DNA from 3 places in the Vibrio echinoideorum genome. Region 2 is predicted to be linked to each of the others. Evidence: predicted binding sites of a transcription regulator. Region 2 holds the regulator's gene; each other region holds the start of a gene.

Region 1 (4,154 bases), 540 kb from region 2:
CCACAAGTGGGTTTCTGGTCTCGTCCTGAATTCCGTATCTTTGCGACTTACCTAAACGATGCTGAAAATGACAATGCCTTCGGTGAAGGTAAAAACAGTGAAATGAGCGTTGGTATGCAAGTGGAAGCTTGGTGGTAAGTCGAACTTTCTTGTAAATCCTAACCAATAAAAAGGGGCTGACGTTATGTCAGCCCCTTCGGGTATCTATAGATTGCTGTAGTTTAGTTGATTACCAACCTTTAACTACGCCACCTTGGAAGATATCAGAAGCTGCTTTGTACACTTCTTCAGTTTGGTAAGCTTTTACGAAGTTCTGTACATTTTCAGCGTTTAGATTTTCTTCACGAGAAACGATTAGGTTTACGTATGGAGAGTCTTTGTCTTCAACGAAGATACCGTCTTTTTGCGGAGTCAGGTTGATAGAGCTCGCGTAAGTTGTGTTGATGATAGACAGTGCTACATCATCAAGAGAACGTGGTAGTTGTGCTGCGTCTAGTTCAACAATTGTTAGGTTCTTAGGGTTCTTAACGATGTCACGAACTGTTGCTAGAAGACCAGCACCTTCACGAAGCTCAAGCAGACCTTGTTGCTCAAGAAGCAGTAGAGAACGACCTAGGTTAGTTGGATCGTTTGGTACTGCAATGCGCGCGCCGTCTTGGATTTCGTCTACAGATTTCACTTCTTTAGAGTAACCCGCGATTGGGTAAACAAACGTGTTACCAGCGATAGTCAGTTTGTAACCACGGTCAGCAACTTGCTGATCTAGGTACGGTGCGTGTTGGAATGCATTAATGTCGATAGAGCCGTCATCCAGTGCCGCGTTTGGTGTTACGTAATCTGTGAAAGTCACTAGCTCAACATCTAGGCCGTACTGCTCTTTTGCTACTTTAGCTGCTACTTCTGCAACTTGTGCTTCAGCACCTGCCATTACGCCAACTTTTACTTTAGAAGTGTCGACTTCTTTGTCACCACAACCTGCTAGTACTAGCGCTGATGCCGCTGCTGCGATAGTAAGTAAACCTTTAAGGTTAAATTTCATAATAATCTCCTTTTAATAAATCTATTTAATTTGGTTCAGACGACTTTGAGTTTGGTCTGTAAGTCGTTATCTGTGGTCAACACGGCGAACTAATGAATCACCGATTGATTGAATAATTTGTACCAGCACAATCAACATCACTACCGTCACAGCCATGATAGTCACATCATAACGGTGGAATCCGTAACGAATCGCGACATCACCTAAGCCGCCACCACCTACGGTACCTGCCATTGCTGAGTAGCTCACCAGCGTTACTAATGTAATTGTTACTGAGTTGATGATAGTCGGTAGTGCTTCAGGAAGCAGAACCTTATTGATGATTTGTGTTGGTGTTGCGCCCATTGATTGAGCGGCTTCCACTAAACCTGTTGGTACTTCAAGTAGCGCACTCTCGATAAGTCGAGCCACGAATGGGATAGCGCCAATCGTCAGTGGAACAATCGCTGCTGTTGTACCGATGAAGGTACCAATCAGCATCTTAGTCAGTGGGATAATAGCAACCATCAACACTAAGAAAGGCACTGAACGACCCACGTTCACAACCGCACCGAGAATTTTGTTTAGCTTGGTGTTCTCTAACAGACCACCTTTTTTAGTCGTATGTAGAATCACGCCTAATGGGATACCGACAGCGAAGCCAACAATGCCTGCTACAGCAACCATGTAAAGTGTTTCGCCTGTTGCGCCTAATAGAAGGTTACCGTTAAGGCTGATCCAGTCAGCAATCTCTTTGAAACTAAAGGACATAACCCAGTACCTCTACCTTTACATTGTTGTCGCGTAGGAATTGAATAGCAGCATTATCATCGGCTTCATTACCGAACAGTTCAGCAACCATCATGCCGAACTTAACGCCACCTGCGTAATCCAAGTCTGAGCTTAAGATGCTGACATCGATATTAAATTTGCGAGCAATTTGCGTCATTAGCGGTGCATCAACGGTTGCGCCAGTAAACTCAAGACGTACTAACGGATAGCTGCTGTTTACGCGAGTCTCTTGTAAGCGTGCTTGGTAATCTTCAGGAATCGTCAGATCCAGCGTTGAGCGAATAAATTGATGTGCCAGCTCTGTTTTAGGGTGTGCGAATATTTCACCCACAGTGCCTTTCTCTACTAGCTCACCATCACCAATGATCGCTACTTCGTGACAGATGCTTTTCACTACATCCATTTCATGAGTAATGAGTAGGATAGTGATGTTCAGCTTGCGGTTGATTTCACGCAACAGCTCAAGAATAGATTGAGTGGTCGCAGGATCCAGTGCACTGGTCGCTTCATCACATAACAAAACTTTCGGGTCAGATGCCAGTGCGCGAGCAATCGCAACACGCTGCTTTTGACCACCACTTAAATTCGCAGGGTAGGTGTCACGCTTGTCTGCTAGGCCAACAAGCTTAAGTAACTCACTGACTTTCGCTTCAATAACCGCTTTATCTTTACCTGCAAGCTCTAAAGGCAGTGCGATATTGTTAAATACAGTACGAGAAGACAGAAGATTGAAGTGCTGGAATATCATGCCGATGTTACGACGCGCTTCGCTAAGTTCTGATTTGCTAAGTTTTGTTAGGTCAATACCGTCAACAATCACTTCACCAGACGTTGGAGCTTCCAACATGTTTACACAGCGGATAAGGGTACTTTTGCCTGCACCTGAAGAGCCGATGACTCCAAAGATTTGACCTTGAGGAATGTGGAGGTTGATATCAATTAAGGCATTGATTTCTTTAGTGCCTTGATAAAAAACCTTGTTGACTTGATTCACTTTAATCATAGGGAAACTCGTGCAGGTAAAACAGAATAATATATCGATAGCTCGCTCGATTTACAGATGATGCTATGGTGTTCTATGATCTAAGTCAATAGATATTTTTACGTCTAGACGGCTAAACGGCGATGGTGCTGCTGAGGTAGAAACAAATCGTTAACGAACGCAAAACTAAATAGATAGTGATGAAGCAAATAAAGCGTGTAATAATTAATGATTAATAGAGAGTTGATAGAGAACTGAATTTTGTCTAAACCTGCTGTTTTTTTAGATCGTGATGGTGTGATTAATGTTGATCACGGCTACGTACATGATGAGCATGACTTTGAATACATCGATGGTGTGTTTGAAGCGGCGAAAGCGTTTAAAGATATGGGCTATTTATTGGTACTTGTGACCAACCAATCTGGTATTGCTCGTGGCAAGTTTAGCGAAGATCGTTTTCTTTCTTTGACGCAGTGGATGGATTGGAACTTTGTCGATAATGGCGTTGAGTTAGATGGTATCTATTACTGTCCTCATCATCCTGAACACGGCATTGGCGACTACAAACAAGATTGTGAATGTCGCAAGCCTAAACCAGGCATGTTCATTTCTGCTCGTGACTTTCTGAAAATTGATATGGCGAACTCTGTCATGATCGGCGATAAAGCTGAAGATATGATGGCAGCAGAAGCCGCTGGTGTTGGTACCAGAGTCTTGGTAAGAACGGGCAAGCCTGTGACTGAAAAAGGCGAGGCTCTAGCAAGTGTCGTGCTTGACAGTATTAAAGACGTACCAGCATTCTTAAAAGGTTAAGACACTAAGATATCTTTCACTTTAGATATAAGTGTCGTTCACTATATTAAGATGAGGAACGCAGTATGAAAGCATTGTTGATAGCATCTCTATGTACGGTTGCATTAGTCGGGTGCTCTAAATCAGCAGCTCCTGAGACTGAGAGCGCAACATCGGATAATCAATTCGTGACTTATCAATGTGAGTCTGACGTTTCGTTCGAAGTGGCTTACCTTGATAATGAAAAAGCAGTATTACGTTTGCCTAATAATGAATATCGCCTGATTCAAATAGCGGCAGGTTCAGGAACGAAATACATCCTAGATGATGGTACATCTGAGGTGGTTAACAGCGTAACTTTACGCACTAAAGGTGACAATGCTCGTCTAGAACTTGATCGTGTCGTCTATAAAAATTGCCGAAAGTAGGTCATAGTTAACTTCTAAGATTTACAAACAGCTAAGTGAGGGATTATGCCCTCACTTTTTCTTCTCTTCCCTTTAACGTTAGACTTTTTATGAGCAAAAAACTCACTATTCTCGATATTGCTAAACTGTCCGGTGTTGGTAA
Region 2 (4,154 bases):
AGCCGCCAATAAGCGTGAAGACCAAACCTCACCGTGCCCAAGCACTTGCGCTTTTTGCGCTTCACTCAAGGGAGCCGTTAACTCGCCTAAGGCGGTAAATTCTTGTTGGATGGTTGCCGTTAGTTGCGCAGCAGATTCACCTTCAAGTAACGTTTCAATCAATTCAAGTTGAAACTGACGAAGGGTTTGCAGACATTCATGAGCAATACGACCATCTTTGTCGAGCGCTTCGACAAACTCGATTAAGCGGTTGGTTGTTTTACCCGCAGCGGATACCACGACCAAATCTGTTGCTGATGAATACTCTCTAAGAATGTTCACTACTCGTAGGTAACATTCAGGGTTCGCTAAACTGCTGCCACCAAATTTATGTAGCTGGCGAAAGGTTGCCATTATTAACCCTCCCCTTCAGCGATAAAGCGTTGTGTTTTTTCAAAGGCTTGTTTGAGATCGTCAATCAGATCTTCGGCATCTTCAAGGCCAACCGAGAGGCGCAATAGTTGCTGAGAAATACCAGCTTCTGCCAATGCTTCTTCACCCATAGCACGGTGAGTCATCGACGCGGGGTGACAAATCAGGCTTTCAACGCCACCCAGAGATTCAGCCAAAGAGAACAACTCTAACTCGCCAACAAAATATTTAAGCGCGTCGAATGAACCCGAAAATTCAAAACTCAACATTGAACCAAAGCCAGACTGCTGTTTCTTCGCGATATCATGACCAGGATGATCAGGTAAGCTTGGGTGATAAATAGTGCCAACCAGATCTTGTTGTTGTAGCGAAGTTAGGATTTCACGAGAACTCTCTTCATGAACACGCATACGAGCACCAAGCGTACGAATACCGCGTAGCGTCATGTAGCTATCAAATGGTGTGCCAGTCGCACCAATGCAGTTGCCCCACCAAGCTAACTCTTCAGCATGCTCTTCTGTTTTAGTAACGACTACGCCACCAATCACATCTGAGTGACCGTTAATGAATTTCGTTGTCGAATGGATAACAAAATCGGCACCTAGCTCTAAAGGCTTTTGGAATACAGGCGTCAAAAATGTGTTATCGACAGCAACCAATGCACCGACTTTTTTCGCTTTACGGCAAGTTTCTGCAATATCGACAACACGAACCAATGGATTCGATGGCGTTTCTAATAAGATCAATTTTGGCTTAAGTGCGATCGCCGCATCCAACGCAACTTGATCCGATTGATCAACAAACAGCACCTTAAAGTCGCCTTTGATCGAACGCGTGTTAAACAGACGGTAAGTACCACCATAACAATCGTGTGGTGCGATAATAAGATCATCGCCACCCAAGAAAGCAGACACCCATAAGTTAAGCGCCGACGTACCACAGTTAGTGACAACTGCACCTTTACCAGATTCTAGTTCAAACAGCGCAGTTTCTAATAAACCACGGTTTGGATTACCAGAACGGGTGTAATCGTACTTTGGTACTTCACCAAAAGCGGGAAAACCGTAGTTAGTCGACAGATAAATAGGTGGAACTACGGCATGATGTTGAGTGTCTGACTCGATGCCAGTACGTACGGCGATGGTTGCTGGCTTCCGGCTGCTCATAGGTGCTTCCTTACAAGTTTGGCGTCTGGGTATCACAGCCGCTTGTGGGGTTTTTGCGGCTGTGTTAGATATATGTTATTCACTTTACTTTCATAAACGTGAGACGTCAACACTTCTAGACGTCTATATGTCTTTGCTTATGGCAGTAAATCCCGCTAAAATCACCACTATTAATTTATTCTAACAACTAAAGTGATGAAGGTACGCAATGGCCGACTGGAATGGTGAATACATAAGCCCATATGCTGAGCATGGAAAGAAAAGCGAACAGGTAAAAAAAATTACAGTTTCTATCCCTCTAAAAGTGTTAAAGGTTCTCACTGACGAGCGCACTCGCCGCCAGATTAATAACCTACGCCATGCAACAAACAGTGAGCTACTGTGCGAAGCCTTTCTACATGCGTACACAGGCCAACCACTGCCAACGGATGAAGACCTTCGTAAAGATCGCCCAGATGATATCCCTGCAGAAGTAAAAGAACTGATGACAGCAATGGGTATCGAATTCGAAGCGTTTGACGAAGAATAACAATAACTCAGTCACTGCCTTCAATATTGATTCGCTATAGCTGAACCCTATTTTTAGCGTCACTCGCTAAGCTTTCTGTAGAAGCTGCCTGTAATTGCGCGGTGAGTAATAGATATAAAAAAACCGACTCCTAGTGAGTCGGTTTTTTATTATTCTTTTTTGCTTCAATAGAGCAACAGCGATAACAAGCTATTAAGCTATTAAGCTATTGAGCTATTGAGCTATTGAGCTATTGAGCTATTAAACCATATAGTTAGCAGGCATCTCAATACGAGCTACGCCAGATTCAACGGCTGCTACCGCTACCGCTTTTGCTACGCAAGGAAGCAGACGTGGGTCCATAGGCTTAGGAATAATGTAACCTTTGCCAAACTCCAGTGCAGTCTCACCCGCAGCGGCGAGTACTTCAGCCGGAACTTCTTCTTTCGCTAGTTCACGAATCGCTTTAACCGCCGCCAACTTCATCTCATCATTGATTTCGCTCGCACGCACATCGAGTGCACCACGGAAAATGAATGGGAAACAAAGTACGTTGTTTACTTGGTTAGGGTAATCACTGCGGCCTGTACCCATAATAAGGTCGGTACGAACTTCGTGAGCAAGCTCAGGCTTGATCTCTGGATCTGGGTTTGAACATGCAAACACTACCGGCTTATCAGCCATCAGCGTTAGTGCTTTAGCTGGTAATAGGTTAGGGCCAGATACACCCAAGAAAAGGTCAGCACCTTCGATAACATCTTCAAGCGTACGTTTATCCGTATTGTTTGCGAACAGCGCTTTGTACTCATTCAAGTCTTCACGACGAGTATGAATCACACCTTTACGGTCCAGCATGTAAATTTTCTCACGCTGAGCGCCACACTTAATCAACAGCTCCATACAAGCAACGGCTGCCGCGCCAGCACCTAAACAAACGATCTTACACTCTTCAAGTTTTTTACCTTGAAGCTCAATTGCGTTCAGCATACCCGCTGCCGTTACAATCGCAGTACCGTGTTGGTCATCGTGGAATACAGGTACATCACAACGCTCAATCAAGCGACGTTCAATCTCAAAACAGTCTGGTGCCTTGATGTCTTCTAGGTTAATACCGCCGAATGTATCCGCGATATTCGCAACCGTATCAACGAACTCATCGATTGTGCGGTGTTTTACTTCAATATCGATAGAATCTAAACCAGCAAAACGCTTAAACAGTAGCGCTTTACCTTCCATTACAGGTTTAGAAGCAATTGGGCCAAGGTTACCTAAGCCAAGAATCGCCGTACCATTAGAGATAACAGCAACCATGTTGCCTTTACCTGTGTACTTGTAAACGTTCTCTACGTTCTGTGCGATCTCTCGAACTGGCTCAGCCACGCCAGGGCTGTATGCGAGTGCTAGGTCTTCTGCAGAATTTGCAGGCTTCGTCAGTGCTACGGCAATTTTGCCTGGAATTGGGAACTCATGGTAATCAAGAGCTTGCTGACGGAATTGTTCTTGAGGCGATAATTCTTGAGAGGATTGATCTTGGCGGCTGTCTTCAGACATAGGTGTAGGTTCCTAGGATATTATTATTTGGGGGATCTTGTTCATGTTAATAGATGTACTTCAAAGTTCCTAGGTGGTTAAAGCCTCTGTCTCATTAAAAAACGAGATTTCACTACTAATAAGACCAGTGAGCAGTTGAAATTACTGTCGCTTGTTGAACTTTCGAGCGGATTTCAATTCGGTATGATTTGATAGGAACGTTGAGAATTAAGCTTAGTCAGTAAGAAAGTATTGGAAAAGGTTAAGAGCAGAATAATATTCATCTTTTCCTCAAACGCCAGGCAACAAAAAAGGACACCGAAGTGTCCTTTTTATGTCTAAATAGCGAGAATTACTTCTTGCTAGAAAGAGCACCGAAACGCTTGTTGAAGCGATCAACACGGCCGCCCGTATCTACGATACGTTGCTTACCAGTGTAGAATGGGTGACATTTGTCACATACGTCTAGGTGAATAGATTCTTTTGCAAGCGTTGAGTTGAACTCAAATGTGTTGCCGCAAGAACAAGTTGCAGTAACT
Region 3 (4,154 bases), 230 kb from region 2:
GAAGTCAGCGATGCCAGCTTCTACAGCAATACGTGCTGTTACGTCAGCTGGAAGTACAGACTCACGGTATTCAGCGTCTTGCTTATCGAAAGCGTCTGTTGCAGGCATAGATACTACGCGTACTTTCTTGCCTTCAGCTGTTAGTTCAACCGCAGCGCTAACGGCTAGTTCAACTTCAGAACCAGTCGCGATAAGGATAAGCTCTGGCTTGCCTTCACAATCTTTCAGGATGTAGCCACCCTTAGCGATGTTAGCCACTTGCTCTGCGTCACGAGGTTGTTGTGCTAGGTTTTGGCGAGAGAAGATAAGCGAAGAAGGGCCATCTTTACGTTCAATTGCCAGTTTCCAAGCAACTGCAGACTCAACTTGGTCACATGGACGCCATGTGCTCATGTTTGGAGTCAGACGTAGAGAAGCAATCTGCTCAACCGGTTGGTGAGTTGGACCATCTTCGCCAAGACCAATAGAATCGTGAGTGTAAACTTGGATGTTCTGAATTTTCATCAGAGCCGCCATGCGCATAGCGTTACGAGCGTATTCCATGAACATTAGGAACGTTGCGCCGTACGGTACGAAACCGCCGTGCAGAGCCATACCGTTCATGATCGCCGTCATGCCGAATTCACGTACACCGTAGTGGATGTAGTTACCAGAGAAGTCTTCAGCGGTTAGCGACTTAGAACCAGACCACATAGTCAGGTTAGAAGGCGCAAGGTCAGCAGAGCCGCCCATAAATTCAGGTAGCATAGCACCGAACGCTTCTAGTGCATTTTGAGATGCTTTACGTGATGCGATGTTTGCTGGGTTAGCTTGAAGATCAGCAATGATTGCCGATGCTTTCTCTTCCCACTCAGCGGGTAGCTCGCCGTTAGTACGACGTTTGAATTCTGTTGCTAGCTCTGGGTGAGCAGCTGCGTATGCGTCAAACTTAGCATTCCACGCTGCTTCTTTCGCTGCGCCTGCTTCTTTCGCATTCCACTCAGCTGCGATATCCGCTGGGATTTCGAAAGGACCGTGTTCCCAACCTAGCGCTGCTTTAGTTGCTGTGATTTCATCAGCACCTAGTGGAGCACCGTGACAATCGTGCGTACCCGCTTTGTTTGGAGAACCAAAACCGATAATAGTTTTAGTACAGATAAGTGTTGGACGAGGATCCGCTTTAGCTGCTTCGATAGCCGCGTTGATAGCATCAGAGTCGTGACCATCAACGGCCGGGATTACGTGCCAGCCGTAAGCTTCAAAACGCTTAGGTGTATCGTCAGAGAACCAACCTTCAACTTCGCCATCGATAGAGATACCGTTGTCATCCCAGAAAGCAACTAGCTTACCAAGACCTAGCGTACCGGCTAGAGAACATGCTTCGTGAGAGATACCTTCCATCAGACAGCCATCACCCATGAATGCATAAGTGTAGTGGTCTACGATGTCGTGGCCTTCTTTGTTGAACTGTGCCGCAAGTGCTTTCTCAGCCATCGCCATACCAACAGCGTTGGTAATGCCTTGACCTAGAGGACCAGTAGTCGTTTCGATACCAGGAGCGTAACCGTACTCTGGGTGACCAGGAGTCTTAGAGTGCAGTTGACGGAAATTCTTAAGGTCTTCAATTGAAAGCTCGTAACCTGCAAGATGAAGCAGAGAGTAAATCAACATTGAACCATGGCCGTTAGACAGGATAAAACGGTCGCGGTCAGCCCACTCTGGGTTTGATGGGTTGTGGTTCAAGTGACCACGCCAAAGAACTTCAGCGATGTCAGCCATACCCATAGGTGCGCCAGGGTGGCCTGAATTTGCTTGTTGAACGCCATCCATGCTAAGTGCGCGAATTGCATTGGCTAGATCTTTACGAGAAGGCATGTCTGCTCCTGAGTACATAAGCGATTTAAAAAAGAGATTGATGCTAAAGTTTTCATTTTTATTAGCGCGGGTATTCTCTCAAACGACTTTAGTGACTGCAAACGTTTTACTGGCATTTTAACGGTCATTTTTCGCAATTTTCGAACATTTACGTCACTTGGTAACAGCTGATCTCAACCGACACGCAAACGTTTAGTTATGACATATCATAAAAAAGAGCTTGTAATTCGACCGCTGGAATTTAGAATAGCCGTCTAGATGTAGAAACACCTACAAAATATACTGTATTTAATGGCGGCGCTTCCTAGCTTGCGACGCCTAAAATTATTTGCATTTAACTATTTGCAACTAAAAACTATTTGCACCCAAAAACTAAAAGTGGAGCTCTCATGGCTAAGCACCTATTCACTTCTGAATCTGTTTCAGAAGGCCATCCAGATAAAATTGCAGACCAAATCTCTGATGCTGTTCTTGATGCCATCTTGGAACAAGATCCAAAAGCACGTGTTGCTTGTGAGACTTACGTTAAGACCGGTATGGTTATGGTTGGCGGTGAAGTAACAACGTCTGCATGGGTTGATATCGAAGAAATCACTCGTGAAACAGTACGTGAAATTGGTTACGTTCATTCTGACATGGGCTTTGACGCTAACTCTTGTGCTGTACTAAACACCATTGGTAAGCAGTCTCCAGATATCAACCAAGGTGTTGATAAAGCAGACCCTAAAGATCAAGGCGCAGGCGACCAAGGTATCATGTTTGGTTACGCAACTAACGAAACACCTATCCTAATGCCAGCTCCAATTACTTACTCTCACCTTCTTGTTAAAAAGCAAGCTGAAGTACGTAAGAGCGGTAAGCTTGATTTCCTTCGCCCAGATGCGAAGTCTCAAGTAACGTTCCAGTACGACCAAGGTAAGATTGTTGGTATCGACGCTGTTGTTCTTTCGACTCAACACTGTGATTCAGTAACAACGCCAGACCTACGTGAAGCGGTAATGGAAGAGATCATCAAGCCAGTACTTCCTGCTGAGTGGATCAACAAAGACACTAACTTCTTCATCAACCCAACAGGCCGTTTCGTAATCGGTGGCCCAATGGGTGACTGTGGTCTAACTGGTCGTAAGATCATCGTTGATACCTACGGCGGCGCAGCTCGCCACGGTGGCGGTGCGTTCTCAGGTAAAGATCCATCAAAAGTTGACCGTTCTGCAGCTTACGCAGCTCGTTATGTTGCGAAAAACATCGTTGCTGCTGGCATGGCTGATCGCTGTGAGATTCAACTGTCTTACGCTATCGGTGTTGCGGATCCAACATCTATCATGGTTGAAACGTTTGGTACTGAGAAAGTAGCTCACGAAATCATCATTGAAGCGGTTCGTCAACACTTCGACCTACGTCCATACGGTCTTCAAGAAATGCTGAACCTTCTTCAGCCTATCTACAAGCAGACTGCAGCATACGGTCACTTCGGTCGTGAAGAATTCCCTTGGGAAGCGACAGACAAAGCAGCAATCCTTGCAGACTTCGCTGGCCTAAAATAATTTAGCCACTGTAATTTGTTTCTTTAAAGCCCTTGCTTCTTAAGTAAGGGCTTTATTTTTATGTACTTACCTACCCTCTTCACCCCACAACACCCTCTACCAGTCTTCTTTACCGTTAACCACAAAGTATAAAAAGCGTTCGATAATTTGTGTTTTCCAACACTACTGACAATAGTTAAGGTAACTCCTAGAGGATCAAGCTCACATTTAGCCCCAATGTAGTTAAGCCTTATATCAATAGTTAAGTGAACGCTAGAGCAATAACTAGGACGATTCGAGCGATTTAGCTCTACACCATAACTCTCATGTAAACCACACCACTGAGCTTTATGGAATTATAACTAGGACGTTATTTAACTAGGGGGATATATGCCTCGTACCGTGCACCCATCGGAACTGAACGATAAAAAAGACAAGGTCAGCGATCAAGATTACGCTCGAACCATCCCTTGTAACCAAATTAGTATTTCGGCACCCTTTCATTGGCTGTCTCTAGCCCTGCATGACTTAGTCAAAATGCCTTTAATTAGTGCATTCTACGGACTATGCTTTATGGCAGCGGCCATCGCGATTGTTCAACTTGTCCAATGGCAAGGGACGCACTTAGTCGTGATGCCAAGCTTAATCGTATACATGTTGATTGGGCCGTTTCTTGCTCTAGGCTTGTATGACGCAAGCTGGGAAAGAGAAAAAGGACACAATGCTAGCCTGTTGCACTCAATGAGAGCTATTACACGAAACTCAACTCACCAATGG

The links. The regulator MetJ, encoded in region 2, represses methionine synthesis genes. The targets are predictions, from matches to a motif close to TTAGACNTNTANANGTCTAA.
Region 1: a site for MetJ is predicted at 2,910-2,929, ahead of metN (methionine ABC transporter ATP-binding protein MetN). Genes of this name have one in related genera too.
Region 3: a site for MetJ is predicted at 2,101-2,120, ahead of metK (methionine adenosyltransferase). Genes of this name have one in related genera too.

Annotation. Positions count from the first base shown of each region.
Region 1 covers NZ_AP025483.1:789,478-793,631, forward strand. The annotation lists gene OCV36_RS03690 (carbohydrate porin) at 1-138, shown strand, start outside; gene OCV36_RS03695 (MetQ/NlpA family lipoprotein) at 230-1,039, opposite strand; gene OCV36_RS03700 (methionine ABC transporter permease) at 1,106-1,789, opposite strand; gene metN (methionine ABC transporter ATP-binding protein MetN) at 1,779-2,813, opposite strand; gene gmhB (D-glycero-beta-D-manno-heptose 1,7-bisphosphate 7-phosphatase) at 3,054-3,605, shown strand; gene OCV36_RS03715 (MliC family protein) at 3,671-4,012, shown strand; gene treR (trehalose operon repressor TreR) at 4,102-4,154, shown strand, end outside.
Region 2 covers NZ_AP025483.1:247,204-251,357, reverse strand. The annotation lists gene OCV36_RS01135 (bifunctional aspartate kinase/homoserine dehydrogenase II) at 1-393, opposite strand, end outside; gene OCV36_RS01130 (O-succinylhomoserine (thiol)-lyase) at 396-1,577, opposite strand; gene metJ (met regulon transcriptional regulator MetJ) at 1,786-2,106, shown strand; gene OCV36_RS01120 (malic enzyme-like NAD(P)-binding protein) at 2,347-3,636, opposite strand; gene rpmE (50S ribosomal protein L31) at 3,968-4,154, opposite strand, start outside.
Region 3 covers NZ_AP025483.1:478,608-482,761, reverse strand. The annotation lists gene tkt (transketolase) at 1-1,854, opposite strand, end outside; gene metK (methionine adenosyltransferase) at 2,244-3,398, shown strand; gene OCV36_RS02350 (DUF2189 domain-containing protein) at 3,768-4,154, shown strand, end outside.